4 regions of the Streptosporangium becharense genome follow, and region 2 is predicted to be linked to each of the others. Evidence: riboswitches for the same ligand, from Rfam matches in the RefSeq annotation. Region 2 holds a riboswitch; each other region holds the start of a gene.
What was found. Region 2 has a riboswitch for cyclic di-AMP ahead of F4562_RS35195 (hypothetical protein). Riboswitches for the same ligand answer to the same signal wherever they lie in the genome.
Positions count from the first base shown of each region.

Region 1: it holds a riboswitch for cyclic di-AMP, as region 2 does, so the genes downstream of both, F4562_RS30315 (VldE C-terminal domain-containing protein) here and F4562_RS35195 (hypothetical protein) in region 2, are expected to answer to the same signal.
Region 3: it holds a riboswitch for cyclic di-AMP, as region 2 does, so the genes downstream of both, F4562_RS29525 (CHAP domain-containing protein) here and F4562_RS35195 (hypothetical protein) in region 2, are expected to answer to the same signal.
Region 4: it holds a riboswitch for cyclic di-AMP, as region 2 does, so the genes downstream of both, F4562_RS07345 (C40 family peptidase) here and F4562_RS35195 (hypothetical protein) in region 2, are expected to answer to the same signal.

Region 1 is NZ_JACHMP010000001.1:6,980,272-6,988,091, forward strand. Features, by position in the region: gene F4562_RS30295 (MFS transporter) at 1-1,183, shown strand, start outside; gene F4562_RS30300 (DNA-binding protein) at 1,286-1,714, opposite strand; gene F4562_RS36045 (glycoside hydrolase family 16 protein) at 2,122-2,949, shown strand; gene F4562_RS30310 (SulP family inorganic anion transporter) at 3,294-4,955, shown strand; cyclic di-AMP (ydaO/yuaA leader) riboswitch at 5,235-5,370, shown strand; gene F4562_RS30315 (VldE C-terminal domain-containing protein) at 5,374-6,348, shown strand; gene F4562_RS30320 (metal-sensitive transcriptional regulator) at 6,533-6,814, shown strand; gene F4562_RS30325 (class I SAM-dependent methyltransferase) at 6,969-7,601, opposite strand; gene F4562_RS30330 (LacI family DNA-binding transcriptional regulator) at 7,787-7,820, opposite strand, start outside.
Region 2 is NZ_JACHMP010000001.1:5,442,965-5,450,784, reverse strand. Features, by position in the region: gene F4562_RS23915 (hypothetical protein) at 1-556, shown strand, start outside; gene F4562_RS23910 (roadblock/LC7 domain-containing protein) at 567-995, shown strand; gene F4562_RS23905 (hypothetical protein) at 1,008-1,379, shown strand; gene F4562_RS23900 (alpha/beta fold hydrolase) at 1,427-2,287, opposite strand; gene F4562_RS23895 (hypothetical protein) at 2,483-3,148, shown strand; gene F4562_RS35195 (hypothetical protein) at 3,398-4,387, opposite strand; cyclic di-AMP (ydaO/yuaA leader) riboswitch at 4,696-4,845, opposite strand; gene F4562_RS23885 (DUF4253 domain-containing protein) at 5,137-5,988, opposite strand; gene F4562_RS23880 (IclR family transcriptional regulator domain-containing protein) at 6,453-7,454, shown strand; gene F4562_RS23875 (sugar kinase) at 7,608-7,820, shown strand, end outside.
Region 3 is NZ_JACHMP010000001.1:6,786,088-6,793,907, forward strand. Features, by position in the region: gene F4562_RS29505 (carbohydrate ABC transporter permease) at 1-809, opposite strand, end outside; gene F4562_RS29510 (carbohydrate ABC transporter permease) at 872-1,849, opposite strand; gene F4562_RS29515 (ABC transporter substrate-binding protein) at 1,933-3,276, opposite strand; gene panD (aspartate 1-decarboxylase) at 4,079-4,522, shown strand; gene F4562_RS29525 (CHAP domain-containing protein) at 4,967-5,671, opposite strand; cyclic di-AMP (ydaO/yuaA leader) riboswitch at 5,690-5,831, opposite strand; gene F4562_RS29530 (TetR/AcrR family transcriptional regulator) at 6,433-7,011, opposite strand; gene F4562_RS29535 (oxidoreductase) at 7,027-7,820, opposite strand, start outside.
Region 4 is NZ_JACHMP010000001.1:1,713,498-1,721,317, forward strand. Features, by position in the region: gene F4562_RS07325 (AMP-dependent synthetase/ligase) at 1-1,629, shown strand, start outside; gene F4562_RS07330 (glycosyltransferase family 4 protein) at 1,654-2,769, opposite strand; gene F4562_RS07335 (M48 family metallopeptidase) at 2,766-4,040, opposite strand; gene F4562_RS07340 (gluzincin family metallopeptidase) at 4,040-4,984, opposite strand; gene F4562_RS07345 (C40 family peptidase) at 5,231-5,812, opposite strand; cyclic di-AMP (ydaO/yuaA leader) riboswitch at 5,931-6,090, opposite strand; gene F4562_RS07350 (C40 family peptidase) at 6,861-7,784, opposite strand.

The DNA.
Region 1 (7,820 bases), 1.5 Mb from region 2:
GGGCTTCCGGGTTTCCGGCGTCGCGGTGCCGCTGCTCGCGGCGTCCACCCTCAAGGCCGACGTCTTCGAGATCGCCCTGTTGACCTTCCTGACCTGGCTGCCGTACCTGCTGTTCTCCCTGCCCGCCGGGATGATCGTCGATCGAGTGGATCTGCGGAAGCTGATGATCCTGTGCGATGTGGTGCGGATGGCGCTGATGCTGTCGCTGCCGCCGGCCGGATTCGCCGGATGGCTGACGCTCTGGTACCTCTACGTGGTCGTCGGCGTCTGCGGTGTGTTCACCGTCCTGTTCAACGTGGCCTACAAGAGTGTCCTGCCGCGGCTGGTCCGGCCGGAGCGACTCGTCGACGCCAACGCGAAGCTCGCGATGGGGCAGGACTCCGCCGAACTGGCCGGACCCGCCGTCGGCGGCGCGCTGATCGACCTGATCGGCACCGCGAAGACCTTCCTCGCCAACGGGCTTACCTTCCTGGTCAGTGCCCTGACACTGTGGCTGATCCGGCTTCCGCAGGAGAGATCCGGCGGGACCGCGCGGGAAAGAACCTTCGAACGGACCTCGGTGCGCGCCGAGATGACCCAAGGGCTCACCTTCATCGGTAGCCGACCGGTCCTGCGGGCCATCCTGGCGTGCACGACGACCTCCAACTTCTTCGTCATCGCCAAGAACTCGATCGAGGTCACCTTCCTGGTGCGCGAGCTGCACGCCTCCTCCGTCGGCGTCGGCCTGGTCTTCAGCGTCAGCGCCGTCGGCGGAGTGGCCGCCGGCGCGGTGGCGGCCAGGCTGTCGGCGTGGATCGGCGCCGCGCGCGTCATCTGGGTGGCCATGACGGTCCCCGGCCCTCTCTACCTGCTCATGCCCCTCGCCGGGCAGGGCCGGGGGCTGCTGCTGTACGGCCTGGGCCTGGCCGCCTTCGCGGCGAACGCCGGCCTCTACAACATCGCGGCCAACTCCTACCAGCAGCACATCACCCCGTCCCACCTGCTCGGCCGGGTCAACGCGGCCTTCATGTGGATATGCCTCGGTGTCATTCCGTTCGGAGCCCTCTTCGGCGGCCTGCTCGGCAGTTGGCTGGGGCTGCGCACCGCTCTGTGGATCTGCGTGCTGGGTGTCTGGAGCGCCGCGCTGTTCGTGCTGTTCTCGCCGCTGCGCGGAATGCGGGACATGCCCGCGGAGGGGTCGTGACCCGGTGTCCGGCGTGGACACCCGGTGCCCCTGATCCACCGGCGGCGTGCCCATTGATCCGCCGGCGGCGCTGCGCAGCCGCACGACCGGGAGCCCTGCTTCTCAATCTGCCGGGTCCTGGTCGGAGCGCGCCTCCAGGCGCTCGCACCGCTGCCGGGCGGCTTGCGGCGTGCTCAGCCCGAGGCTGAACGCGATGTCCTGCCAGGTCATCCCGCGGCCACGCGCGATCTTCAGCAGGCCGAGTTCCGTCGCGTCGAGTTCCGCGCGTGCCTGCGGCAGGAGGGTCAACGCCGCGATCAGATCGGTGGTGTCGATCTCCGGCTCGCCTGCCTCGGCGGGGACCGAGCCCCCCGCCATGACGGCGACCAGCCGCACCACCTCGTGCGGCGAGGGGATCGAGGGATGGACCTGCCGGGCCCGGCGTCCGGGAGTGTCCGCGTGCCGGTCGGCGAGGCGCATCAGGGCGGCGTAGGTGCGTCCCGCGCGTTGTGCGGCCGGGTCGGGGCGGGTGAAGGGATCCATGTCAGGCATGGATGAATCATGGCTTCAAAACGCTTCGTTTTCAACTTTTCGTTCAAAACGAACCGTGAAGACAGTGGGCCCGAGGTGGAAGCCCACCTCTCGCCAAGGTGCTGACCGGCGCCGACGCCTCTCCGCGGCGTATTCGGTCTGCCTCCCGGGCCGGTGGAGACGGGTCCTCTCCGCTCGCCGGTCAGCGCCCGGACGCCCCCGAAGCCGGGCTCGTCGGCGGAGACCCTGGCGTGGTGACGGCGCCACATGGTGGCCGGAGTGACGATCCGCAGGCCGATCGGGCGTGCCGGGGCCGGTTGGACACCTCGGAAGGGGAGCGGCTACCGTCGTCCCGGCTTCGAGGAATGCGTCCGGCGACGACACCTCGCCGCCCGTTCCGTACCTTTCCGCAGTTCGAGAGGCAGGCAGTGACAGAGACCGTCGGCGACCGGCCCGACCCGGTCACCAAAGCCGGTTACGAGCTCGAGTTCGAGGACACGTTCGACGGCGACCGTCTCGACGAGACCCGCTGGGTCCCCTACTACCTGCCCCAGTGGAACGGCCGCGCCGCCTCCGCGGCCCGGTACCGGCTCGACGGCGGCCACCTGCACCTGCTGATCGAGGAGGACCAGCCCCCGTGGCATCCCGAACTCCACGGAGGGCTGCGGGTCTCGTCCCTGCAGACCGGCGTCTTCGCCGGGCCGGTGGGCAGCTCCGTCGGGCAGCACGGACGCGACCCCCGTGAGGTCGTCCGCGAGAAACAGCCGAACGTCAGGCTCTACACCCCCCGATACGGCCTGGTCGAGATGCGGGCCAGGGCGACCGACGACCCGCGGTCCATGGTCGCGCTGTGGATGATCGGTTACGAGGACGAGCCCGAGCGGTCGGCCGAGATCTGCGTCTGCGAGATCTTCGGGCGTGACGTCCGGCCGGACGCCGCGCGGATCGGCATGGGCGTCCATCCCTTCGGTGACCCGTCGATCGCCGACGACTTCACGGTGGAGACCGTCCCCGTCGACGCCCGCGACTTCCACGTGTACGCCGCCGAGTGGACCCCCGATCACGTCGCGTTCCTCGTCGACGGCCGCCATGTCAGGACGGTCCGTCAGTCACCGGCCTATCCCATGCAGCTGATGCTCAACATCTACGAGTTCCCCGAGCCGGTCGGGCCGGGGGAGCGGGAGCTTCCCTATCCCAAGCGGTTCACGGTCGACTACGTCAGGGGCTACCGGCCGGTCGACCGTCCCGCGGTCTGAGCGGTCGCCGGGCGGTCGCGGGCCGTCCGGCGGGGCCGGGCGAGGTGGAACGCGGCCGATGCCCCGGCCCCGGCGGCTCGCGAATCGTGGACCTCCGGCCGGACGCCCTCACCCGGAGGACGGAGTGCGCCGCGAACGGCCCGTCGAGGGTCGCGACGGCCTTCTCCCGGGAGGCGGGCACGCTGTTCCCCCGTCACCGTCGATCAATCATTGTAAATTGCATAATTCTTCAATTTAGTACATGATGGAAACGTCCTGCCCCCGCCTGAAGCCGAGTCCGTCATGCCCGTCCCGCCGCCCCAGGCCGAGACCACCCTCACCGCTCACAGTGGGGAGGGCGAGGCGTGAGCGCCACCACCATCCCGCGGCGCCTGCCGCGGTTGCTTCCGGCCCGCTCCGACTGGGGGCCCGCGCGCCGCGACCCCGGCAGGGACCTGGTGGCCGGTCTCGTCGTCGCGGTCGTCGCCTTGCCGCTGGCCCTGGCCTTCGGAGTCAGCTCGGGCCTGGGAGCCCAGGCCGGACTGGTCACCGCGATCGTCGCCGGGGCGCTGGCCGCGATCTTCGGTGGCAGTAACCTGCAGGTGTCCGGGCCGACCGGTGCGATGACCGTCGTGCTGGTGCCGATCGTGCACAGGCACGGCGTCGGGGGCGTCCTGACGGTCGGGCTGCTGGCCGGACTGATCCTGATCGCGCTGGCCGCTGTCAGGGCCGGCCGTCTCGCCGGCTACCTGCCCACGCCGGTCGTGGAGGGGTTCACCGCGGGGATCGCGGTCGTCATCGCGCTCCAGCAGATACCCGCCGCGCTGGGGGTGGAAGGCACGCCGGGGGAGAAGGTGTGGCAGACGGCCGCGGACGCCTTCGGCCGCTACGTCGCCGACCCCCGTCCGGTACCCCTGATCATGACGCTGGCCGTGACCGCCTTGATCCTCGTCGGCGCGAGGGTGCGGCCGGCGATCCCGTTCTCCCTGGTCGCTGTGGTGGGGGCCACCGCGGTGGCCGCCGTCGCCCCGCTGGACGTGGCCACGATCGGCGCGATCCCGGCCGGGCTGCCCGCGCCGTCCCTGGCCTTCGCCGACCCGGCCACCCTGACCGCACTGCTGCCGCCCGCCCTCGCCGTCGCGGCGCTGGCCGCGCTGGAGAGCCTGCTGTGCGCCACCGTGGCCGACGCGATGAGCGTGGGTGAGAGGCACGACCCCGACCGGGAGCTGTTCGGGCAGGGGATCGCCAACCTCGTCGTCCCACTGTTCGGTGGCGTCCCGGCCACGGCGGCGATCGCCCGCACGGCGGTCAACGTCCGGGCCGGCGCACGCTCCCGGCTGGCCGCGCTCTCCCACGCCGTCATCCTCGCCGTCATCGTGTTCACGGCCGGCGGGCTGGTGGGCCGGATCCCGCTGGCCGCGCTGGCCGGGGTGCTGATCGCCACCACCGTCCGCATGGTCGAGGTCGGCTCGCTGCGCGCCATCGCCCGGTCCACCCGTTCCGACGGCCTCGTACTCCTGCTCACCTTCACCGTCACCGTCGTCTTCGACCTGGTGACCGCGGTCGCGGTGGGCGTCGGCGTGGCGGTCGTGCTGGCCCTGCGCGCGGTCGCCCGTACGGCGCAACTGGAGCAGGTGCCGCTGGAGACCGGTGACCACGACGCGGAAGAACGGCGGCTGCTGGCCGAGCACATCGTCGCCTACCGGTTCGACGGCCCGCTGTTCTTCGCCGCCGCCCATCGTTTCCTGCTGGAGCTGTCCGAGGTGGCCGACGTCCGAGTCGTGATCCTGCGCATGTCCCGGGTCTCGACCCTCGACGCCACGGGCGCTCAGGTGCTCGGCGACGCCATCACCCGGCTGGAGCGCCGAGGCATCGTCGTCCTGCTCTCGGGGGTCCGTCCCCGGCATGACCAGGTGCTGGTCACCCTCGGCGTCGCCGGCCACCTGCGCCGCGACGGCCTGATCTTCCCCGACACCCCGGCCGCGATCGCCCACGCCCGTCGCCTGCTCACCGCTTCCGCCGCGTGACCGTGAACGCGCGTGACCGTGAACGCGCGTGACCGCGGGAAGCGTGTCGGACGCCGCCGTGAGTCCACGCCGGACGTGTGGAGTGTGGCCTGATCACCCTCCGACGGCCCGCCGATCCCGCCTCAACCGGCCGGGCGACGCCTGGAGGGAAGGCACCCCGGCGAGCATAGTCCGTTTTGTGGGGTTATGTAGTCAATCGCGAGTCGATCACTGTTTTATGGTGGATTGGGTTCACATGACCGGTTATTTACCACTAAGCTCCGTTCTGCCTCGGCTGTAACAGCCGATATGCCTAATCCCGGGCGCCTCGCCCGGGAACCGGGGACCCACCTCACCCGGGGTGAATCCACACCCGTGGACGGGCTTCCTCCAGCCCGAACCCGTCAGCTAACCCGGTCGGCAGACGAGAGGAAAACGTGTGACTGTCACGTCCCCCATGTCCCGTCACCGGACGACCGCCGCCCTCGCCGCCCTCGCCGCCGCGGCGGTCGCCCTCGGCCACGCGGACGCGGTGCTCGCGGCCCCCAAGCCGGCCGAGACCGAACTCCGCGCCGACCTGGCCAGGTTCAAGGAGAAGGTCGGCAGCCTCGCCGAGACGTACGCCGCCAAGCGCGGGGAGTTGAAGAAGGCGCAGCAGGCCGAAGCGGTCGCCAGGAAGGATCTGCGGAAGGCCGAAACCGTCTACGAGGAGGCCAGGGAGAAGGCCGCCGCCGTGACCCCGCCCTCGCAGCCGAGCGGCGCGCAGAGCACCGTCGCGGTGCTGTTCACCCCCGATCTGGGCGGCACCGCGGTGATGGAGCGGTTCGCCGCAGAGCAGGGTGCCCACCTGATGGACCTCGCCGCGGGTGTCGACCGCAGGAAGGAGGCCGTAGAGAAGGCCGTCCAGCTCACCGGCGAGACGCGGGAAGAGGTGAAGGAGGCCCGGGCCCGGCGCGACGAGGCCAAGGAGGCCGTCGGCGACATCAAGGGCAAGCTCGGCCTGATCGCACCCCTCGGCTCCGGCCGCCGCGCCGACGGCACCTGGGTCGCGCAGAGCCCCACCGGCGCCGAGAACATCACCGACCGGACCCGGATCATGCGCGACGCCGTCATGCGCCGCTTCGACCTGCCGTACACGGTCGGCTGCTACCGCTCCACGCAGGACGGCGGCGAGCACCCCCTGGGCCGTGCCTGCGACTTCATGATGAGCACCGGCGGCGCGATGCCCTCGGCGGCCAACCTCAAGCTCGGCGACGAGATCGCCGCCTGGGCCATCAAGAACAAGGACCGGCTCGGCGTCAAGTACGTGATCTGGCGCCAGCGCATCAACCACGGCTCCGGCTGGCGCGCCATGTCCGACCGCGGCAGCGTCACCGCCAACCACTTCGACCACCCGCACATCTCGATGTACTGACGCACGCCCGCCGCCCCGCGGCTCCGGCCGCCGACGCCGGGGCCGCGGGGCCTTCCGCCGAATCCGATGTCGTGAGACCGTCGGCCCGACGGGAACCGGTGGCCGCCGCAGACCCGGCCCGCACCGGCGGAATACCCCTCAGGGGTAGGGTGTTGGCCGGGAGAGGCCGAGGTGAGGAGAAACGATGCACGGATACGCCGAGAACAAGAAGGACCACCTGCGGCGACTGCGCCGGATCGAGGGTCAGGCCCGTGGCCTGCAGAGGATGGTCGAGGAGGACAAGTACTGCATCGACATCCTCACCCAGGTGTCGGCGGTCAACCGGGCCCTGCAGTCCTTCGCCCTCTCCCTGCTGGAGGAGCACATGGCGCACTGCGTGGCCGAGGCCACCGCCAAGGGAGGCGCCGAAGCCGAGGAGAAGGTCAGGGAGGCGTCCGCCGCCATCGCCCGCCTCGTCCGCTCCTGACCGCTGGGGCTGCGGAGGGATCCTTCGCGTCCGTCGCCCGCCGGCACGCCACGCCGAGGACGGGGCTCGTCCGCCACCGGCGGGAGGTCCGAGGGTGGGGGCGTCTCCCCACCGGCGGGAGGCGCCGGAGGCGGGGCTCGTCTCTCACCGGCTCCTACCGGCGCGCCACGCCGAGGATGAGGAAGGACAGCGGCGTGCGGACCCGGGGCAGCAGGAAGCGCTCCAGCCGCTCGACGGTGAACCCGGCTCTCGCGATCGCCGCCGCGGTGTCACGGCCGGTGTGGCACCCGCCGAACAGGCGCGGCCACACCGTGGCGTCCAGCAGGCGCTGAACGCGGATCATGCCGGGCGAGTCGGCCAGGACGTGTTCGAGGAAGCGCAGCTCTCCTCCGGGCCTGAGCACCCGTCGCACCTCCCGCAACGCCGACGCCTGGTCGGGAAGCGAGCACAGCACCAGCGACATCACCGCGGCGTCGAAGCTCGCATCCTCCGCCGGAAGCCGGTCGGCGAGACCGCCGACGACGTCGACGGGGACGAGGGCCCGGTGGGCGTTGTCGCGGGCGAGCCGCCGCAGCCGCGGTTCCGGCTCGACCGCGAGCACCCGGGTGACGGTCGGAGGATAGTGCGCGAAGGTCAGCCCGTTCCCGGCACCCACCTCGACGACCTTCCCGCTGAGCCCGGCCAGCAGCGCCTCCCGGCGCTCGGCCAGGCCGCCGCGTTCCACCACCCGGCTGATGCGGGCGTAGAACCGTGCGAAGAGCGGGTGGTTCACCTCTGTGCCCGTCATCGTCGCCTCCGCTCGTGTCAGGAGGGTCTTCCCCGGATCGGGGACGGCCTACCGCGTGCGTGACACGGGCGCCGGTGACGTCCGGCCTTGCTCCGGGGACGGGGACAGGGACGGGGACGGGCGACAGAGGACGGGGGACGGAAGACGGGCGACAGGGGACGGCCGCCGCAGTGATCACCGATCGTTCACCCGGGCGGTCCGGCCGCGGGGACGACGCAT
Region 2 (7,820 bases):
CCTCGCGTCGTCCGGCCTGCTCCGCACCCCGGACCCAGCCCCCCTGGGCGGAGGCCACCCCGCACCCGGAGGCGCTCTCACCCCGCGCGACGCAGGTGCCCCGCCCTCCGAGGGCCCGCGCGCCGCAGGCGCCCCCGCGTCGCAGGACCCACCCGAGCCGCGTGCAGAAAAGACGGTGCCCCCCTCGGTGCCCCCCTCGGTGCCCCCCTCGGTGCCCCCTTCGGTGACCGCCTCCTCTGCCGTGCCCACCATGCCCACCGTGCCCACCATGCCCACCGTTCTCGCCGCGCTCGTCATGACCGCGGCACCCCCCGTGGCGAGCACCGCGGCACTCAGCGGGTCCGCCGGTGGGTCCGCCGCAGTGTCCTCCATGGAGCCCGCCGCACCTGCCGTGGCGGATCCGCTGCCCAGACGGGCGAGGGGGGCCACGGAGATCCCGGCAGCCGGGACGGGCTCTCCGGTACGGGCGACGGACCGGCTTCCCCGGGCGACCGGGGACCCGACCGACGTGAGCCTGCTCATCCGGCTCAGGAACGCATTGGAGGCACTGACGTGACCCTGGTCCGATGCCGATAAGGCTGCGGACGCTGAAGCTGATCGGAAGGAGGACGCCGGTGGAGTTGCGCGAGGAGGTGCTCCGCGAGATGGCGCTGCTGCGGGAGCGCATGCCCGACGTGAACGGGAGCATCGCGTGCAGCGTCGACGGCCTGACGATAGCCAGCGACCTGGAAGGTGACAGCGAGCAGACCGGCGCCCTCTCCTCCGCGCTGCTGGCCCTCAGCCGCCGGATGACGGACATGGCCGGCAAGGGCGCCTTCGAGGAGACGCTGATCTCCGGAACCAACGGTTACGCGGCCTGCTACGCCGCCGGCCCCAAGATCGTCCTCACAGTCCTCGCACGCCCCGGGACGAACCTGGGCCTGCTCCGGCTGGAGGGCCGTAAGACGGCGGCGCGGCTGGCCGCCGTCGCATCCCGTATATCGCTGACGCACTGATCGGAGACACCAATGGGCAACATGGACATCTCTCTCAAGGAGATGTTGGCGATCGACGGCTCCATCGGGGCGGTCGTCGTCGACTACAACAGCGGGATGGCGCTGGGTGCGCTCGGCGGCTCCAAGGATCTCGACCTTCAGGTGGCCGCCGCCGGCAACACCGAGGTCGTCAAGGCCAAGATGCGGACCATGGAGTCACTCGGCCTCAAGGACGGCATCGAGGACATCCTCATCACGCTCGGCACCCAGTACCACATCATCCGTCCCATCAGCGGCCGCGGCGGCAAGGGGCTCTTCCTCTACCTCGCGCTCGACCGGAACCGGGCCAACCTCGCACTGGCACGCCACACCCTGCGCGCCATCGAGGAGCGGCTCGAAATCTGATCCTCCGGTACGGCCCGCACCCCGGGAGGCGCGGGCCGTACCGGAGCTCACCGCTCGGCGGCGGCGGTGAGCGCGTCGATCTCCTCGACGAACCTCGGCCAGAGGGCACGGGGAAGGTCGTGTCCCATACCGGGGAAGGTGACCAGCCTGGCGCCGGGAATCGCATCGGCGGTGGCGATCCCCCCGGAGAGCGGGACGAGCTGGTCGTCCTCGCCGTGCAACACGAGCGCGGGGATCCTGAGCTCCTTGAGCCCCGGAGCGCGGTCGGCGGAGGCGAGGATGGCGGCCAGCTGCCGGGAGGTACCCGCCGGGTCGTAGGAGCGGTCGTAGCTCAGCCCGGCCACCCGCTCGATCCGCTCGTGGTCGAACGGGTAGCCGGGTGAGCCGATGACCTTCCAGGTCTCCAGGGCCCGCCGGATCGCGGTCTCCCGGTCGGGCGACGGCGGCGACATCAGGGCCGCCATCGCCGCGTCGGTCGGCGGGGCGGCCTGCGGACTCGGCGTGGACATGATCGAGGTGAGGCTGCGCACGCGGTGCGGGTGGCGGATCGCCAGCGACTGGGCGATCATGCCGCCCATCGAGACGCCGACCACGTGGGCCGCGTCCCAGCCCAGCACGTCGAGCAGCCCGGCGGTGTCGTCGGCCATGTCGTCCAGCAGGTACGGCACCCGGCCGCCGCCGCCCAGGACGGGGGCCCCGGCCTCGTGCAGGTGGGTGCTCTCGCCGATGTCGCGGTTGTCGAAACGCACCACGTGGTGCCCGCGGCCGGCGAGGAGGCCGCAGAACTCCTCATCCCAGTGGATCATCTGGGAGCCCAGCCCCATGACCAGCAGAAGCGGGCGTCCCCCGGGGGAGCCGAAGGTGTCGTAGGCGATCTCGATGCCGTTCGCCGAGGCTCGCAGAGTCATGTCCCTCCCACTGTGCGGATCTCGCAGAACAGAATCTCATTCTGTAGAGAGGGGGGCAAGCTCGGAGGTCATCCGGCCGAGGGGGAACCGGTCAGCCGGGCGGGGGACGGCATCCGCGGAGGGACGGCCTAACCTTGCGGCACGCCCTCGTCGCCTCGGCACGTGTCCGGGCATGAAGGTACGAAGGAAGGTCCCGTGTTCGCGTTCCCCGCCCCTCGCCCGTCCCACCGGTCACCACGTCCGCGCGCCGCCTCCCGGAGGCGCCGAGCCGCCGCGGCGGTGGCCGCGCTCGTCCTGGGTACGGTGCCGGCGTGCACGTCCGGCACACCTGACACACCCGGCGCGGGCGGCGCCCCGGACACGGCTCCCGCCGGGAACGTCCACCGCCTGACGATCCCCCCGGCGCAGAAGGCGGGAAGCGTGCGCCTCGACGGCATGTGGCCCTTCCTCACCCGCGAGGAACTGATGGAGCGACGCCCCCACGTCCCCGACCTCGCCGTGCAGAACGCGGTCCAGATACGGTACGAGGAGATCAAGAAGGCCAAGGGCCAAGACTGGACCCGGAACCTCATCTTCACCGGCTACGACGTGACCATCCGCGCCGACCAGCAGGCGCCGGTCGTCGACCGCATCCTCGACGACTTCGTCGAGGGCGAACCCGACCGGGAGTTCACCGTCCCCACCGGCTCGTTCGGCGGTCACGCCCGCTGCGTGGGGGAGGAGATCTCCCTCAGCGAGACCGGGATGTGCGTCTGGGCGGACGACGGCACCGTGGGGGTGGTGCTCGGCGCCATCTTCACCGCCGCCGAGCTGACGAAGCTGCTCCCCGGCTTCCGCGCCGCCGTCGAACGCCGACCGTGAGGGCGGTCGGCGTTCGGCGCGACGTGGCAGCGCGGGGTGGCACGGGGCGACACCGTACGACACGTGGCGACACCGTACGACGCGCGGCGTAGCGGCAGCGGCAGCGGCAGCGGCAGCGGCACAGTACGACGCTCGGGGTGGCGCGGCGTGGTGCAGCGCGGCCAGCGCGCGGCGTGGCGCAGGTGCGGCGTGGTGCAGCGCGGCCGGCGCGCGGCGTGACGGAGGTGCGGCGCCGGACCGTGGAACGTGTCAGATACCCCGGCGGCCGGTGGAGCGGCGCAGGCGGCCGGTGACCAGGTAGGCGCCACCGCCCACGACGGCCAGGCCGGCCAGGACCACCGCTACGGCACCGGTCGAGTCGGAGGGGGAGGTGGCGGCGGCGTTGGCGGTGCCGGCCAGGTTCCGGGCGTCCTTCTCGGCCGCCTCGGCACCGGTGGCGGGCACGACGTTCGCGGACGCGCCGGCCTCCGGCGCGGCGACGGGCTCGGTGGAGGACTTCGCGGCGGGCTTCGCGGCGGACTCGGTCTCGGCCTCGGGCCTGACGGCCTGCTTCGGCTCCGCGACCACCTTGGGCTCCTGCGCCTTCTTGGGGGCGGGCTTGGCGACGAGCGGCTTCGGCGGGGTGGCCGGGTTACGGTCCTTGCGGCCCCAGGCACCGGTGGAGAAGGCCACCGGGTGGTTCTTCCTGCCCACGCCGTCGCCCCACTTGGTGATGACGTACTGGACCTTGATGTGGCCCATGCCGCCGTTGCCGTTGACCATGAGCGTGCGGGAGTTGAACGTGCCGCCGGTCAGGTCGGCGAAGGTCTTGGCGTCGAGGTCGAGCATGATGCCCCGGTTGGAGGGCTCGCCCGGACCGCGGTCGCCGACGAAGAACTTGGCCTTCTTGCCCTTGTAGATGACGTAGCCCTCGGTGAACAGGGGCCAGCTCGGGCTCGCGGCCATGCCCTTCTGCATCGGCTTGCCACTGGCGGGCAGACCGGTGTCGCCGGCGCGGCCGGAGGAGTCGTCCCAGAAGTAGGAGGCCGTGGTCGATCCCTGGAGCATGACCCTCTCACCGGCGGCCTCGGGCGTGTCGGCCACCGGGGCGGTGTGCACGGCCGGGACGGCGGGGGCGAGGACCGGGGTGGCGGCGGAGGCGGGGAGCACGGAGGTGACACCGGCGGCCGTCAGCGCGCTCGCACCGACGAGGACTGCCGCCGCGAGGCGGTTGCGGTACGGGCCGAAGGAGAAACGCATGGGAGAAGGGGCTCTTTCGCGAGGGAACAGGGCGGCCTCGTGCGGCACACGGCGGAGGCACGGGCGAGTACGCGCTCGACGAGAAAGGCGTAGCGGGATCTACCGGGAGCTACGCGGAGCGCGGGTGGGAGCACACCGCGATCGGACGCGGTGAAAGAGGTCTGGTGAGCTGACGACGGCGGCCCGGGGAACCGGCACGCGAAGGGCCACGGGGGCGGGACGTGCGGGGTCCGGGACGGAACGCGCGGGTCTACGGGACCGGTACGGCCACGGAACGCGCCGACACGGTGACGCGGTGATCCATGGGGATCTCCTCTCCATCTCGTCTACCGGGTTAGCTGACGGGTTCGGGCGGTGGAGTTGCCCTACCGCCGCGGGGTCGCGGCGGATTCACCCCGGGAAGGTGGGTCCCCGGCTCCCGGGGCCTGGCGGCCCTCGGGACTCGACGTCGGCCGGCCGCTCCTTCTTCTGCCGAAGGGCAGGTCACCGACCGATAACAACCAGGACACTACCCAGTGCAATCGGACAAAGCAAAGCAAACCCCACGAAAAGCCCAGAAGATCTACCTACTACCTTCAAGAAACCCTTACCCCGGGACGCTCCCCGGGAGGCCGGAACGGCTGTCACACGGCCGTCCCGGCGTCCCGTCCCGAACCTGTTCCCGAGCCCGTCCCGGCGTCCCGTCCCGAGCCCGTCCCGAGCCCGTCCCGACGTCCCGTCCCGAACCTGTTCCCGAGCCCGTCCCGCCGTCAGTCCCACCAGAACGACCAGGCGTTCCTGCCCTTGATCTGCTCGGCGTAGTCGATGAGGGTTCCGGCACCCTGGATGATGCTGTCGGGGCAGAACGTCCAGTGCTCGGCCGCGACGTGCAGGGCGTGTTCCGAGGTCGTCGGCGGCGCGGCGACGCTCAGGTCGAGGGTGTTGAACCCCATGCCGACCACCCTCGCCCCGAACCTGTCCTCCCAGCTGCGCACCACGGCGGCCAGCGGGACCATCCACTCGTTGTGGTTCAGCGCACCCTGCCAGCCCATGACGGCGAGCGCGTCGGCGCCCCGTTCGACCGCGACCAGACCGAGCGGGGTCCTGCGCTCGGCCACCAGGCCGGCGTACCAGTCGGCGACCACACCCGGGTCGGCGACCAGCCTCCCCGGCGGCGCGGGCCCGGGGCATTGCGGGCCGAAGGGGTCGAGCAGGTCGATCTGGTCGGCGTGGGCCTTCGCCACCCAGTCGGACCAGACCTCGGTCATGAACGCGGCGGCGTGGTAGTTGTCGATCTCGGTAGGGGCGTCCGGAGCGATCTGCCCGGCCGCCCAGGGCTGGACGGAGTCTTCCAGCAGCACCGGCCAGAGGCCGGAGTGCTCGTGCTGGGCACGCAGCAGGGCCCAGTACTCCCCGGACACCGTCACCTCACTGAGCCAGAAAGCCGGTCGGACGCGGATCGACAGCTGCGAATAACCCGGGTCGGGCCAGACCACGTCACCGGGCGGCAGCTCCACGGGGAGCCACCGGCCTTCGCCCCCGTCGGCGAACAGCTGGCCCAGAAGTGGCGGAAGGTGCCCCCGCTCGCAATCGTCCATCTCTACCGATCCGATCCTGACCACGGATCAATTTTGGCCTGTCAAGCGTCCCAAGGGACAGTTCTGCCCTGGCACCGGCAAAAATTATCGGTACAGAAGAGTACGAAACCGGGCGGGGGGCCGCCTCCTCACGTCGCACGCCGGACACCTCCCGCTCCGGGCCCGGACACCTTCCACTCCAGACCCGGACGCCTCCCGCTCCGGGCTCGGGCACCCGGAGTTCCACCCCCGGACGCGCCGGAATCGGCCCGCGCCGGGACCGGTCCGCGCCGCCCCGCGCTCGCCGGTCGCCGGAGACCGGCCGGCGGACCTTCACAGTTCGTCTCCCTGTCGGCCGCGGCCCCCGGAAAGCACCCGATCGCAGCCGGGAGGACAGGATGGCCGTGTTGTGCAATGCACAACCTTGTGCTGCAGATGTCCACAAAGCATCTGCTCTCCCCTACCTTGATCTGTGTGTTCGAGCAATCAGATCGTCGCGGAACACCACGATGAACGACTCCGCCCCGGGACGTGACCGGCCCACGGACCTGGACCGCTCCCTGGAACCGAACCCGTCTACCGGCCCGGACCGCTCCCCGGAACCGGACTCGTCCGCCGACCTGGACCGCTCCCGGGAACCGGACTCGTCCGCGGAACCGAACCGGCCCACGGAACCGAACCCGTCCGCCGACCTGGACCGCTCCCCGGAACCGGACCCGTCCGCGGAACCGGAACGGCCCGCGGAACGCAACCAGTCGGCTTCGCTGCGGCGAGCCCTCGCCGTGCTGGAGTACGTACGCGACCACGCGGGCCCGGGTCACGGGCTGCCGCTCACCCGGCTGGCCGAGGCGCTCGGCCTGTCCAAGAGCACGGTGCTCCGGCTGACCGTTCCCCTCGTCGAGTCCAGGCTCCTGGAGCGCGACCGCCGAACCGGGGCCTACCGCCTGGGCAACGGTGCCCTGCGGCTGGGCCAGGCGTACCTGGCCACGCTCGACCTGCGGACGGTGGCCGCCGAGGAGTCCCACCGGCTGATGTCGCAGGTGCGGGAGACCGTCCACCTCGTGGTGTACGACCCGCCGGACGTGGTCTACATCGACAAGGTGGAGAACGAGACCAACGTCCGCATGGCCTCGCGGATCGGCAGCCGGGCGCCGCTCCACTGCACGGCGGTGGGCAAGGCCATCCTCGCCTGGCAGCCGGACGAGTCCGTCGAGGAGGTCGTGGCCGCCGGGATGCCGCCCGTCACCCGGCACACCATCACCGACGCCGCCCGCCTACGCGCCGAGCTGCGCCGCGTCCGGCAGCGGGGCTACGCGGTCGACGACCGGGAGAACGAGCCCGAGGTGCGCTGCGTCGCCGCGCCGATCTTCAACCACGGTGACGCCGTGGTCGCGGCGATCTCCGTGTCCGGTCTCACCTCGCGGATCACCGCGGCCCGCGTCCGCGACCTGGGGCCGTTGGTGACGGAGACCGCACTGCGGATCTCCAGGAAGCTCGGCTCGACCCGGTGACCGACCGCATGACCCCGATCCCGGCCCCGGTGACCGACCCATGACCTCGATCCCGGCTCGGGCGACCGACCGCATGACCCCGGCGGCCGACCGCCCGAGCCCGATCCCTATTCCGGCGGCCGACCGCCCGAGCCCGACAAGGAGCTGTTTTCAATGATCGATCTGGTAACGCTCGGCGAGAGCATGGCGTTGTTCACCGCGCGGCGCACCGGTCTGCTCAGGCACGCCCGCGACTTCGGCCTCGGCGTGGGCGGCGCGGAGTCGAACGTGGCGATCGGCGTCGTCCGCCTCGGTGCGAGCGCCGCCTGGATCGGCAGGGTCGGCGCCGACGAATTCGGGGAGCTGCTGCGCTCGACGCTCTCCGGC
Region 3 (7,820 bases), 1.3 Mb from region 2:
AGTCCGCCGACGATCTGACGGCCGAACACGATGAAAACGATGAACAGGGGGAGGACCGAGGCGGCCGTGCCGGTGAAGAGCATGACGTAGTCGGTTCCGTGGGCCTGGTTGAGCGCGGCGATCGACGTCTGGACCACCGGATTGGCCGGGTCCAGCACGATCGACGGCCACATGAACTCGTTCCAGTTCTGCATGAAGGTCAGCAGGGCGAGCACCGCCATGCCGGGACGCACCGCGGGCAGCACGACGCTGGCGTAGATGCGCATGGTCGAGGCGCCGTCGACGCGGCCCGCCTCGATGAGCTCGTCCGGCACCGCCTGGGTGGTGTACTGGGTCATCATGAAGACCCCGAACCCGTTGACCAGGAAGGGCAGGATCACCGCCTGGATCTGGCCGGTCCAGCCGAGGGTCACCATCATCTCGTAGAGCGGGACGATGCCCATCTGCTGGAGCGGGACCATCATGGTCACCAGGATCAGGCCCAGCAGGATCTTGCTGCCGCGGAACCTCAGCTTGGCGAAGGCGAAGCCCGCCAGGGTGGAGACGAGCACCACCGAGACCGTCACCGTGGTCGACACGATGATCGAGTTGATCAGGCCGGTGGCGAAGTGGGCGTCCTCGGCGGCCAGCAGCCGCTGGACGTTCTCACCGAGGTGGCCGCCGGGCAGCAGCGGCGGCGGGGTCTCGATGGCCTCGCTGTTGGTCCGCGTGGCCATGATGAACATGTAGTAGATCGGGAAGGCCGACAGCACGAGCGCGAAGGCGAGGACCGCCTTCGTCAGCGGGCCGGCGTCCCAGATGCGGTTCACGGACGCGGACCGCCCGGCCGGGCGGCGCCGGGCCACCGGGCGCGGGCCCGTCTTGATCGCCGTCACTTGTTGCCCCCGATCCGGCGGGTGAAGGAGTAGTTGATCAGGGTGCCGATGAGGATAAGCGCGAACAGCAGCCAGGCCGCCGCCGAGGCGTAACCCATGTCGAAGTCCCGGAACCCCTCCTTGACGATGAACATCGCGACCGTCTGGTACTGGCCGGTGGCACCTCCGGCGAGTGTCGGGTTGCCCTCGAACATGACGGGTTCGGCGTACAGGGTCAGGCCGCCGATGGTGGAGATGAACACCACGAAGATCAGCGTGGGACGCAGCATCGGGACGGTGATCTGCCAGAACTGCCGCCGGGCCGAGGCGCCGTCGAGGGAGGCGGCCTCGTAGAGGTCCTTGGGGATCGTCTGCATGGCGGCCAGCAGGATGATCGCGTTGTAGCCGGTCCAGCGCCAGTCGATCATCGTGGAGATGGCGATCCAGGCGGTCCAGCTCTGGTTCTGCCATTCGATCCGGTCGACGCCGAACAGGCCCAGGAACCAGTTGGCCATGCCGTAGTCGCGCGCGTAGAGCTGGGTGAAGACCACGGCGACCGCGACGACCGAGGTCACCAGGGGAAGCAGGATGCCCAGGCGGAAGAACAGCCGTCCCCGGATGCGCTTGTTGAGGGCGTTGGCGAGCATGAGCGCCAGGACGAGCTGCGGGATCGTCGACATGACGAAGATCCCGACTGTGTTGATCACCGAGTTCCAGAAGGCCTCGTCGGCGATCAGCTCGATGTAGTTGTCGAGCCCGAGGAAGGTCTTGTCCCCGCCCAGCTCCCAGTCGTGCAGGGAGACCCACAGGGTGTAGCCCAGCGGGAAGACCCCGAAGAGCGTGAAGAGCAGGAAGTACGGCGAGACGAGGAAGTAGGGGGTCGCCCGCAGGTCGAACCTGGCGAGCCCACCGCCGCTCCGCGCGGGCTTCGCGGGTCCGGGCGGGTGGGGACCGGGCCGCCGCGCGGGGGCGGGTGCGTCGACTTTCAGGGACATCGGTCAGCCTTTCAGCGAGGGGGCAGGCGACGGGCCCGGCGGCGGAACAGCCGTCGCCGGGCCCGTGCGGATCGGGACGGGGATCAGCCCGCCGCCTTGGTGCCGGCCTCGACGAACTTCGTCCAGGCCTCGCCGTAGGGGATGGAGCCCTTGTCCATGCCCTCGAGAACCTTCTCCGCTGCGGTCTTCACCTGGGCGTGCTTCTCACCCAGGAAGACGGGGAGCAGGTCCTTGACCGAGGCGCCGAAGATCTGGCCGGTCGGGGCGTCGTTGAAGAACTCGTTCTTCAGCTCCGCGACCGCGGGGTCCTGCTGGGCGGGGATGGAGCTGGGGAAGGCCGCGGCCTCCTGGAAGGCCAGCACGTGGCCCTCCTTGCCGGTGAGGTAGTTCAGGACCTCGGCGGCCTCCTTGGGGTGCTTGCTCTGCTTGGGAACGGCCAGGTAGGAGCCGCCCCAGTTGCCGGCGCCGCCGGGCACCGCGGCCACGTCCCACTTGCCCTTGTTCTCGTCACCCGCCGCGCCGGAGACCACGCCGAGCATCCACGCCGGACAGCCCATGGTGGCGAAGCCGCCCTTCTTGATCGCCGCGTTCCACTCCGGGGTGAAGGAGGCGAGCTTGGCGGTCAGGCCCGCCTCGCTGAAGGACTTCACCGTGTCGAAGGCCGTCTTGATCGCCGGGTTGGTGCCGATGACGAGCTGGTTCGACTTGTCGAAGTAGGAGATGTTGCCGTTCTTCGGCGCCTCCTGCGACAGGAGCACGTTGTAGAGGGTGTTCGGCCCGTCGATGAACTTGGGGTCGTCCTTGCCCTTGTTGGCGGCCTGGAACTTCTTGCCGGTCTCCATGAAGGCGTTCCAGTCGGGCCAGAGCTTGCCGACCTCCTCGCGGTCGGTCGGCAGACCGGCCTTCTCGAACAGGTCCGTGCGGTAGCACATGGTCATGCCGCCGATGTCGGTGCCGAGCGCGAAGAGCTTGCCGTCCTTGTTGAGGCCGTTCTCCCACTTGGCCGCGGGGAAGTCCGCCTTGCGGCTCTCCAGGCCGTACTGCGACAGGTCGGCGAAGAACTGGGACCGCGCCTTCATCAGGCCCATGGCACCCTCGTCGATGCCGACGATGTCCGCGGCGCCGCTGCCCGCCTGCAGCTTCTGCAGCAGCTGGGGCAGGTAGACGTCCTCGAAACGGTCGGTCAGGTTCTGGTACTTGACCTGGATGTTGGGGTGCTCGGCGTTCCACTTCTCCACGGCCTTGTCGTAGCCGAAGTTCTCACCACCGCCGAAGGTGTGCACGGTGATGGTCACCGGCTCGGCCGCGGCGCCGCCGCTCGCGGTGGAACCGGCGGGCTCGCCGGAGCCGCACGAGGTGATGGCCAGGGCGGTCACCGCCATGACCGCGACCGCGGCGAGCCTGCCCTGCCGCTTGCTGTTCAACATTCCGGACCCCTCTCAGGTGGTCGCCCGAATCAGTGGGAGGTGACACCGCGGACCGGTCCCCGAATGACGTGTCGTCCACGGTGCGGTGTACTCAATGTGCTTTGGGAGCGCTCCCACGAAGCGTGGACGATCGGCAACCAAGGCGTCAATATGCCGAAACTCAACCGTTACATCTGGCTCGGTTTGAAGGGATGGTCGGCGAATTAGGGGATATACGCCCCATATGGTGACTTGGGAGCGCTCCCATCACATGCACGCACAGTCAGGGCATTTCGGGGTTCACGGGTGCGGGTGAGCCGCGCGGATCACCCCTGAGGCGTGGGGGAACCACGTGGTCCGGTCCGGTCGTCGGCGTCCGGCTCGGCCTCGGTGAACCGCGTGGTCCGATCTGAGCGCCGGTGAACCGGGGGTGCCGCTCTCCGCCGATGGCGGGTGGCCGTCGGACGGCCCTCGGGCCGCTGGAGGACCGCAGAAGGGTATGGCCGGTCACGTCCGGCGGCCCGTCGTGACGGCCGTGGAATATGATCACATCGGTCGTCATGCCTTCGGTCTCCGATTCGCCGCCGACCGTCCGGGCAGCGTCATGACGTGGCTCGGTTGAATGCCTTTCCGGAGGGGTGTGGCGCACTCTCCGATCGGCGTCCCATCCCGGGGCGGCTTCGACGGACATCGTTCACCGGCGATCCGCCGACGGAGACGTCCGTCCGTCGCGCACGCGGAACGTCCCGGCCGAGCGCGACCGTCACCCGCGGCTCACTCCGACCACCGCCCGATCCGTTTCCCCGATCGCGAAGGACACCACGTGTACCGCACCATGCTGCAGAGCAAGATCCACCGTGCCACGGTGACCCAGGCGGACCTGCACTACGTCGGCTCACTCACCCTGGACCGAGACCTGATCGACGCGGCGGACCTCCTGCCGGGCGAGAAGGTGGACGTCGTCGACATCGACAACGGCAACCGCCTCAGCACCTACGTCATCGAGGGGGAACGGGGCAGTGGGATCGTGGGGATCAACGGCGCGGCGGCCAGGCTCATCTCGCCCGGCGACCTGGTGATCATCATCGCCTACCGGCTCGTCACCGACGACGAGGCCCGCGACCTCAAGCCGAAGATCGTGTTCGTCGACCGGGACAACCGTCCCGTCGACGTCGGCTCCGACCCGGCCCGCGTGCCCGACGTGCCCGAGGCGTCCGGGCTGGCCCGCGGGGACGAGCCCGTGGAGGAACCCGCCCGACGGCTGTGACCACGGCCCACGCGCGACAGCGCCCGGGGGCGCCGCTCGGTCGAGCGGCGCCCCCGGGCGCTGTGATCCGGCGGTGCGCCGGACGGCGCGGGTCGCGCGCCGTGCCGGGCGAGGCCGGCGTCGCCGCCGCGGGAGCGGGGCAGGCCGTGGGGGTTCACCGGGTGCGGAGGGGAACGGATCATGCCGTACCCGGTTCATATCAGGTGGAGCACGGTGGGCCGGCCCGTGCGGCACCGGCTACGCCGGGCGGAACACGCGGGTGGCCTGCGGTTCACCGGATGCGACGGGCGGACCGGCTGCGAGCGGTCCGCGCGGCACCGGATGCGCCGGGTGGGGCGATGGCGAACGCGTGGCCCGTGTCATGCGGGCGGGCCGGCGGTTCGTGTCATGCCGGGGGCCGGCGGTGTGTGCACGGCCCGTGTCGCGCCGGGTGGAGCGGACGGGTCATCCGGCGTAGACCGGGTAGCCGTAGCCGACGACCTGGGACTTGGGACGGACGCGCTGCTCGACGCGGCCCTCGCCGGTGTTGCCCTCGATCGTGGTGATCGTGCCGTCGCCGTTGTCCTTCTTCACGAAGCCGACGTGGTCGATCGCGCTGATGTCCTTGCTGCCGTTCCAGTCGAAGTAGACCACGGCGCCGGGCTTGGCGGCCTGGCCCCAGTGCTTGTTGGCCTTGAACCACTTGGCGTGGGTGACGGTGTAGGCGTCCCAGCCCATGGTGGGCCGGATGCCGGCCTGCTCGCCGACCCAGGAGACGAACATCGCGCACCAGGGGGCGTTGGCGTAGGCGCGGACGTTGCCGCCGTCGCGGGCGACGGTCTCACGGGCGCGCTGGGAGGCCATGTACCAGCTGTGGAACTTGGTCCCGCCGCCCTGCGCGTTCTCGCGGACGCCGATCTGCTTGGAGGCCAGCTCCAGGACCTGGCCGGCCGACACCTTGGGCAGCTTCTCCGCCTGGATCTCCAGGGGGGTCTTCGCGACGGGCGCGTTCTTGGCGGTGCTGACGGACTCCGCCGGAGGGGCGGCGACGGGGGAGTGGCTGTCGGCGAGCGCCGCGGGGGCGGTGATGCCGCTCACGACGGCGACGGACACGCCGAGGACCAGCTTGGTGAGGCGGGGGGCGTTGGGGGTGGGGTACTGCTTGGCCATGCGGGGGTTCAGCTCCTTGCTTCGCTTCCATTCCGCCTACCGGGTTAGCTGACGGGTTCGGGCTGGGAAGTGCCCTACAGCGCGTACGAGCGCTGATTCACCCCTGGAACGTGGTTCCCCGGTTCCGCGACGGGTGTCGCGGATTCGGCGGCCGCGCTCACCGGGACGGGATCGTCCGGGCGGAACGCGGTCGGGCAATGTGACGGCAATGCTCAGGCCTCGGAAGACCTAGGCGTTCGTCATGAACAGGACGAAGGTACGTGATTCGGACAGAGGATTACAAACACGACACATTGCCGTCGCTTGGTAGTACGTCCGAAAACGGGGGGTAGAACGGGGCGTCGCCGGGTACGGAGGAGGGGTCCCGAAGGGGCGATCCGGCGTCGGAGTCGTCGTGTCCGGCGGCCCGGGTGGTCAGGGCGTCGTGGCCGGAAACCCCTGCGGCGACGGGGATCCAGGTGTTCCGTGCCCGCCGGACGATCTTCGTGGAAGGGTGTGGGCGACCCTGCCGGGCCGTTTCCGGACACCCCTTCCATGATCGCTGATTGTTCGAACACCATTTCGATGGTAAAAAGTATGGCGATGGTACGTGCCGCACCATGAAACCCATGGGACGGTCATGGCGATCCGCCCTCACCGGAGGGCCGCTCTCGGTCCGGGGGCACCGGGGATGCTCCGCTCTCGGTCCGGGTACCTCCGGACGGGATGCTCCGCTCTCGGCCGAGGGCACCCGGCGGTGCGCTCGCGCCGCCTGGTGCGCCTCAGGTCCCGGCGGCCGACCAGGCGCGGATGAGCGGAAGTAGGATCCGGTCGACCGTCTCCTCGACGAACGTCCGGTCGAGCGGGTCGCCGGTGAAGAACAGGCGATACCACACCGTCGCTTCGGTGATCTTCTTGATCTCCGCCGGATCGACGCGGCCGGACAGCTCGCCGCGCTCCCTGGCGCGGTCGAGCAGCGGCGTGGTCCCGGTGATGTCGGCCCTGGGCACGTGGTCGCGCAGGGCGGCGGCCAGCTCGGGAGAGTTGAGCAGGGCCGGGAAGAGGCCGAAGATCAGGGAGTGCTTCTGTTCCAGGGTCCGGCAGAAACCGGTCACGGCCTCGATCAGGTCACCGCGCATCGTCCCGGTGTCGGGCGGGGCCGGGGCGTCGACCTGCAGGTGGTTGCAGACCAGGTCGACGACCAGGGCCTCCTTGCCCGGCCAGCGACGGTAGATCGTCGCCTTGCTGGCGCTGGCGCGCCTGGCGATCTGGTCGACGGACATCCGGTCGTATCCGACCTCGGACAGCAGCTCCGAGGTCGCGTCGAGGATCGCCCGCTCCCGCAGGGGGTCGAGACGCAAGGTGCCTCCGGTGGATCACGAGTGCTGTCGGGCCACCTCGAATCGTACGCCGGTCAGCTCCTCCGACGTCTCCCACAGCCGCGCGGCCAGGGCCGCGTCCAGCGCCTTCGGCGAGCGGCGCATCTCCTTCAGGCCGGGGCCGACGAATTCGCCGCCCTTCACCTCGGGAGAGGTCGCGGCGTAGAGGGAGGGCACGGCACCCTCGGCGGGTGACCGCATCACCAGGCGCATCAGGACACCGGCGGGGCGGGTGAGGACGCCCAGCTTCGCGATCCCGGTGGCCGTCGCACCCGGATGGCTCGCCAGGCTGAGCAGGTCCACCCCGGCGGCGGTGGCGCGGCGCTGCAGCTCCGTGGCGAACAGCAGGTTGGCCAGCTTGGAACGTCCGTAGGCGGAGAACCGGTTGTACCGGCGCTTCAGCCCCAGGTCGTCGAAGTCGATCGTGCCCAGGGCGTGCGCGTCGCTGGAGACCGTGACCACCCGCGCTCCCGGGCGGGCGAGCAGGCGGGGCAGGAGCAGCCCGGTCAGCGCGAAGTGGCCCAGGTGGTTGGTGCCGAACTGGGCCTCGAACCCGTCGGCGGTGGTCCGCCGGGGGGTCATGCCTATTCCGGCGTTGTTGACCAGCAGGTCCAGTGGCTCCTCGACGGTCGCCGCGAACGCGCGCACCGACCGCAGATCGGCCAGGTCGAGCTCACCGACCTCGACCGTCGCCTCCGGGACCGCCGACCGGATCGCCTGGAGCGCCGCCCGGCCCCGCTGCGGGTCTCGCGCGGTCAGGATGACCCTGGCGCCGTGGCGGGCCAGCTCCA
Region 4 (7,820 bases), 3.7 Mb from region 2:
GTGGCGGTGGCCAAGGGCCTGATCGCGGCAGGTGTGGAACCGGGCGACCGGGTGGCCCTGATGTCGCGCACCCGCTACGAGTGGACCGTCGTCGACTACGCCGTCTGGGCGGCGGGGGCGGTCGGCGTGCCGATCTACGAGACCTCCTCGGCCGAGCAGGTCGGGTGGATCCTCTCCGACAGCGGGGCCAGAGCCGTCTTCGTCGAACTGGAGGAGCACGAGGCGACCGTCCGCGAAGGCGCGTCGGAGCTGCCGGAGCTCAAGGACGTCTGGCGCATCGAGGGCGGCGGGCTGGAGCGGCTCGCCGCGGACGGCGCCGAGGTCTCCGACGAGACGCTGGCCGAACGCAGGGCCGGCCGCGTCGCCGCCGACCTGGCCACGATCGTCTACACCTCGGGCACCACCGGCAGGCCCAAGGGTTGCCGGCTGACCCACGACAACCTGCTGTTCACCGCCAGGAACGTGGCGCGCGGCCCGCTGGAGCGGCTGTTCACCGTGCAGGGCAGGGCGGCGCTGCTCTTCCTCCCGCTCGCGCACGTCTTCGCGCGCATCATCCAGATCGTGCTGGTCGAGACCGCCACGGTCATGGCGCACACCCCCAACATGCGCAACGTCGGCCCCGACCTGCAGTCGTTCAAGCCCACGTTCCTGCTCGGCGTGCCCCGCGTGTTCGAGAAGGTCTACAACACCGCCGAGCAGAAGGCCGCCGCCGGGGGCAAGAGCCGGATCTTCCACGCCGCCGTCGCCACCGCCATCGACTGGAGCAGGGCGGAGTCGTCCGGCGGCGCCGGGCTGCTCCTCACCCTCAAGCGCGCGCTGTTCGACAAGCTCGTCTACGCCAAGCTCCGGGCCGCCACCGGCGGCAGGCTGTCGGCCGCGGTGTGCGGCGGCTCCGCGCTGGGCGAGCGGCTGGGCCACTTCTTCCGGGGCGTGGGCATCGAGGTCTTCGAGGGCTGGGGCCTGACGGAGACCTCCGCGCCGTCCTCGGTGAACATACCGGGCGCCAACAAGGTGGGCACCGTCGGCAAGCCGTTCCCCGGCGTCACCATCGCCGTCGGCGACGACGGCGAGGTGCTGGTCAAGGGCCGCCACGTCTTCGCGGGCTACTGGAACAACGACGAGGCCACCGCCGAGGTGATCGACGCCGACGGCTGGTTCCACACCGGTGACATCGGCGAGCTCGACAACGACGGCTACCTGCGCATCACCGGCCGCAAGAAGGAGATCATCGTCACCGCCGCGGGCAAGAACGTCGCCCCGGCCCCGCTGGAGGACCGCATCCGGGCCCACCCGCTGGTCAGCCAGGCGATGGTGGTCGGCGACGACCGTCCCTTCGTCGCGGCGCTGGTCACGCTCGACCCCGAGGCCCTGGAGCAGTGGAAGAGCGCCAACGGCAGGTCCGGGGCCGCCCTCGCCGAGCTCCGGTCCGACCCGGCCGTCCTCGCCGAGATCCAGAAGGCGGTGGACGAGGCCAACCGGTCCGTCTCCAAGGCCGAGCAGATCAAGAAGTTCGTCGTGCTCGACACCGACCTCACCGAGGAGAGCGGGCACATCACCCCGTCGCTGAAGGTGAAGCGCGACCTCGTGATGCGCGACTTCGCCCAGGAGATCGACTCCCTCTACGGCTGACCGGCTCCCCCGCGGCCGGGAGGTCTACGCCGGTTCGAGGAGCCCGGCGAACCGGGAGGCGACGAGGTCCCAGCTCCACTCGCGCGCGACCCACTCCCGGCCGCGTTCTCCCATGGCCCGTGCCCGCACCGGGTCCCTCAGCAGCCCGGACAGCGCCGCGGCGACCTCCCGGGGGGACCTGCCGTCGACCACCAGGCCGGTCTCCCCGTGCCGTACGGCGTCGGGGGCCCCGCCGGACGCGCCGGCCACCACGGGCAGCCCGCTGGCGGACGCCTCCAGGTAGACGATGCCGAGCCCTTCGACGTCGGCGCCGCCCAGGCGGGTCCGGCACGGCATGGCGAACACGTCTCCGGCGGCGAGGTGACCGGGCAGCTCCGCCTCCGGCACCGGGCCGGTCATCCTGACCGACCCGCCCAGCGGCCGGGCCAGCCGTTCCAGCTTCCTGCGGTAGGGGCCGCCGCCGACGATCAGGAGCACGGCCCGGGGCACGTCGCGCAGTACCGCGGGCCAGGCGCGCAGCAGCGTGTCCTGGCCCTTGCGGGGCACCAGCCTCGACAGGCAGACCACCACCGGCCGCTCGCCCAGCCCCAGCACCGCGCGCACCCGCGCTCCGTCCGCGCCGGGGTGGAAGACCGCGGTGTCGACTCCGGGCGCGAGCCGGACGAGCCTGCCCTCCGGGATCGCCCCGGCCAGCCTCCTGCGGGTGTACTCGCCCAAGTAGGTGACGACGTCGGCGTGCGCGCCGATCCGTGCGAGCAGGCGGCGGCCGGCCGGGAACCCGGCCCACGCCGCCTCGTGGCCGTGCGTGACCATGACGACCCGGTCCGCCCCCGCCGCGCGTACCCGGGGTGCGAGCAGCCCGAGCGGGGCCGCCGCCCCGAAGACCACGGTGTCGCACCCGAACTCGGCGATCAGGCCGGCGGCCCGGCGTGCGACGGCGGGCGTGGGCAGCATCAGCGAGGTGGGGTGCCGCACGACCGGGTACGGCTGGCGCAGGTCGAAGTCCGCGCATCCGGGCCAGTCGGGGGCGTAGACGACCACGCTGTCCGGCGGCAGCCGGGAGACGAGGCCGTGCACGAACGACTGGATGCCACCGGTCCGGGGCGGGAAGTCGTTCGTGACGACGAGCGTACGTTTCACGGCTCCCGCAACCCGTTCAGCAGGGCCCAGGAGCGCGCCATGGCGATGCGCTCCGGCGCCGGAGGATGAGAGACATAGAGCACATACTCGACGACGTCCGGCGACAGGTCCGAGATGTTGGTGACCGAAAGCCGTTTCTGCATGGCGACGAACGTCGCCGGGTCCCGGGTGAGGTCCAGCGCGTGGGCGTCGGCACGGGCCTCGATGTGCCTGCTGACCAGGTTCGTCGCCGGCCCCGACAGGACCGTGGCCAGGCTCAGTGCCCCCGTCAGCAGGGCCGCCGCCCGCGGGTCGCCGAGTGAGGAGAGCCCGGTCCGCCGCCGTACCGCCCCCGCCGAGGTCACCGCGTAGAGCAGGCAGGCGCCGAAGGCCGAGCCGAGACCGCCGATGAGTGTGCCCGCCAGCACGTCACCCGCCTCGGCGTGACCCAGCTCGTGCGCCACCACCAGCTCCACCTCGTCGGCGGGGGCCTGAAGCAGGGTGTCGTAGACGACGATCCTGCGGGTCGCGCCGAACCCGGAGACGTAGGCGTTGAGCGCGGTGGTCCGGCGGGAGGCGTCCGCGACGAGCACGTCGTCGACCGGCACGCCGTCGCGGGCGGCCATGGCCAGCAGATCGTCGCGGAGCTGCCCGGCGGGCATCGGCCGGAAGTCGTTGAAGAGCGGCTCGACCACCACCGGGTAGGCGAACGACGCCAGCAGGGTCAGCCCGAACGCACCGGCCGCCGCGGGGATCCACCAGTTCCGGTAACGCCGCGCCAGCGCGATGACGGCCAGCACCATGATCGCGATCAGCGCGGTCCTGACGCCGATGTTCTTGAGCCGGTCGGCCGTCCAGGTCAGCCAGGTCTGGGTGGACAGCCCGAAGTCACGCAGGTAGGTCTCCGACCACACGCCCAGCGGCCAGCGCAGCGCCTCGGTCGCCGCGGACAGCGCCACGACGCCCAGCAGTGCCCGCCACCACCACGGCCCTCGCAGGCGGCCGACCAGCCGCCCGCCCAGCGGGGTGGCCACCAGCACCCCGGCGACGACCAGGGTGAGCCCCAGTGACAGGTAGCCGGGGACGCCGACCAGCGCGTCGAAGGTCTCGGACCGGGCGATCTGGGCGGGGGTGAAGTCACGGGCCGGGTCCGGAGCGACCTGCGGCGCGTTCCCGGGCAGCGTCCGCCAGGGCGTGGTGAACGCCACCACCGCCAGCGTGACCGCTCCGAGAGCGGCCAGCGCCCACCCCGCCGCGCGCGTGCCCGCGGGCTTCTCCGTCGTGATCGGCATCAGGTGAGTTCCCTCCGGAGGTAGTCGCGCCATGCCTCGGTGAGCCCGGCCTCCGGCAGGCCCAGCGTGCTCCCGACATCGTTACCGTAGAGCCTCACCAGTGCCCTCTCGCCGAAGCGCTCCGCGATGAACCGGCAGGCGAGCCACGCCTCCTCGTACGCCTGGGCGAGGCGGGGGGCGCCGGGGGCGAAGTCGGCGGACACCGGGAGGCGGACGGGGACGGTGCCCGCGCGCACCTCCGTGGCGAGTTCGGCGGCGGCCTCGCGGACCGGGATCGGGGCGTCGCGGTATCCCACGTAGTCGGCGAACCCCTCCGACAGCCACACCGGCACCCGGCCGCCCCGGGTCGCGCCGGTGGCCACGTGGGTGAGCTCGTGGGCGACGACCACGTCCCGGCCGGTCGGGGTGAGCCGCGCGTAACCCGAGGGCAGGACGATCACCCGGTCGGCCGTCGCCATCGCGGCCAGTCCCCGGGTGCTCCCGGCCCCGGCGAGCGCCGCGGCCTCGGCGTCGGTGGCGGGGAACAGGACCAGGGCCCGCACCGGCCCCCAGACGGCCCCGACCGCGCGGCGGGCCTGGTCGGCCCGGACCGCCAGGTCACGCAGGGCGGTGGACGGGACCCGGTGACCGAGCACCAGGGAGTGCTCGCCCCGGACGGCGGTGACCTCACCGGGCCATAGTCCCGGAACGTCCGGTGGCAGGTCACGGAGGTCGGGCGGCAGGTCGCGGAGGTCGCGGGGAAACCCGGGGAGGACGCGGGGGCCGCCCGGCGGGGTCTCCGGCGCGGAGGCCCGGGGGCTTCCCGGGGCATCGGGTGCGGTGTCCGGCTCGCGCGAGGACCACCCGGCACCGCCGTGCAGCGGCCCGGCCCCGGAGAGCGAACCGGCGCTCATCAGCGCCAGCATCCCGGCGAGCACGGCGCGGCGCCCTTTCGGGGTGGACATACGGCTCGATACTACTTGACGGTCACGGATCCGGCCGGGACGCGCCGCGCGACGCCGACGGTGATGACACGGCGGCGAACGCAGTCGGGCCGACGCGGGGACGCCTGCCCGGAGACGGGGGCCGACCGGCGGACGTGGATCGGCTCGAAGACCGGACCGACCGGCGGACGTGGATCGGCTCGAAGACCGGCGGACGTGGATCGGCCCCGTCCCTCCCGGAGGATGGACGGGGCCGTCATCCGCCGATCAGGCTCCCGGCCGGGCCGCTCCGGCGAAGGAGGACCGGTAGTGCCCCTTCAGCTTCACGATCCGGACCGTCTTGCCGCTGCTCGGCGAGTGGACCATCCGCCCCTTGCCGACATACATGCCGACATGGCCCTTTCCACTGAAGAACAGCAGGTCACCGGGGCGCAGATTGCTCCACGAGACCTTCTTCCTGATCGCCCGGTACTGGCTGTGCGTGATCCTGGGCAGGGTCACGCCGGCCTTGCCCCAGGCGTACTTGACGAGCCCGGAGCAGTCGAACGCGCCGGGGCCGGTGGCTCCCCACCGGTACGGATCGCCGATCTGCTTCTTGGCCACCGAGACGGCCTTGCCCGCCCGGATCTTCTGCAGCGCGGCCTTGCTCAGCTTGGCCTTGGCCCTGCTCTCGCCGCTCTTGGCCTTGCTCTCGGCCTTGGCGTCGGTTTCGGCCTTGCCCTCGCTGTCGGCGCTTCCGGCACTCGCGGCACTCGCGGTGCCCTCGGTGTTCCCGGCCTGCTCGGAACCGCTCGCGGTGCCGTTGACCTGAAGCGCGGGCGCGCTGTCCGCCATCGCATTCGTCGTCATGGGCCCCAGGGTGACCGCTCCGGCTGAGGCGGTCAGAGTGAGGGCGAACCCGCCGAGGGAGAGGCGGAGAAGATGCGAACGACGGGGGTTGTGCAGGGTGGTAGACAGGATTTCTCCTTGGGACTTCCATTGATGCCTACCGGGTTAGCTGACGGATTCGGGCTTGGAAGATGCCCTACGGCATGGAACTGCCGATTCACCCCTGGCCATGCTTTCGCGGGCCCTTTGGGTCCCCGGTTTCGTGCCTCCTGGCTGCACGAATTCGGCAGGCCACCGCGTGGGGGCGTACCCCCGGGCAGAGGGAACGGTGGCCGGTTGGATTCTCTATGCGGGAACCGGCCCGGAGGCCGGTCTCGACCGCGGCAGCATGGCTTGCAGCCGCGAGGCCAGAAGGTACCCGGATCCTCAACATCCGGCAAAGGTCTCCCCAACCGTGTAGATCGAAAATGGCTTCGTGATCTACCCGTTATCCCTGCTTAATGCATATTTATAGTAACGAGATATGATCCTCGTCACATTCCTCGCACCACACCGTAGAGATCGCCCCATATGTAACATGCGTCACAGTGATGTAGATCTTGGTTTGTTCCCCGCCGGAACGGGAGACACCCAGTTCGGCCCTGAAGGCACCCAAGGGCACTCCAAGGCACCCGCCCGGGGCCAGCGCCGCGGCAGGCGCGGCGCTCCCGAACCCGGCGAGGGCACGGACACATCGGTTCGGGAGCGGCGGTGGAGGGAACCGGGCACGGTGCGCGGAGCAAGGTGCGCGGAGAAGCGGAGAACGAGAGCGGCCGTCGCAGACCATCGGCGAGCGTCGCAGACCGCCGACGAGCAGCAGAGCACCGGCAGGCGATGCGGGCCAGGCACGGCGCGGATCACCGAGGCCCGCAGCGCGCTTCCCCGCCACCACCGGCCGGCCCCACAGCCCGGAATGGAGCGCGGTCCCCCACCATCGGTCCCAAGCCGCCCGAAAAGAACGAAAGGCGCTCAGCGGCGAATCCAAGGCCGCCCAGGGAGGGACGGTGTCCAGCGGTGAACCCGGGACGGCTCAGGGGCGGACGGCTCCGACGAGGCGGCGGCCGTAACCGGACAGGGGGACGACCTTGACGACGTCGCCGGTCTGCGGGGCGTGCACGACCCGCCCGTCTCCGGTGTACATGCCGACGTGGCCGAGCCCTTCACTGAAGATCAGGTCGCCCGCCTGAAGCTCGTTCAGCGAGACCTTGCGCGCGGCGCCCCAGCTCCACTGCTCCCAGGTCGTACGGGGCAGGCTGACGCCGCCGCTGCGCCAGGCGGCCTGGACCAGGCCGGAGCAGTCCCAGCCGCCCGGGCCGGTGCCGCCGTACTGGTACGGCTTGCCGATCTGGGCGAAGGCGAACTCCAGGGCGGCACGGGCGTTGCCCGACGCCGGGCCGTTGTACTGGATGCCGGCGCTGTTGGGGTCGCCGGGGTTGTAGGCGCCGAGCTCCCGCAGGAGCTTCTTCTGCGCCTTGATCATCTTCTCGGCCTTGGCCTTCTCCCCGGCCAGTTCGTCACGCGTCTGGTCCGCCTCGTCCAACGCCTGCTTGGCCTTGTCGCGGCTGTCCCGCAGCTCCTTGGTGGCCTCGTCGAAGGCGTTCAGGGACTGGGCACGGGTGGCGGACATCTGGTCGGCCGTGGCCAGCCCGCTCAGCAGAGCGCCGGGGTCGGCCTGGCTGACCAGGTTCTCCAGTCCGCCGACCGCTCCGAACTGGTAGCTGCTGACGGCCATGGTGACGAGTTCCTTGCGCAGGCCCGCGACCCGCTCGCTCTGCCGGGTGAGGTCGGCGTTGAGCGTCTGGTACTTCTTCCTGGCCCGCTTCCACTTCTCGGAGGCCTGGTTGTACTTCTCGACGACCTGGTCAGCCTGCTCGTTGAGCTTGTCCAGCTTCTTCTTCGCCTGGGCGAGCGTCGGCTTCGGCTCGGCACCGGCACTGCCGGTGGGAACGGCCATCACGAGCGCGAAAGCGAGCCCGGCAGCAACCGGAAT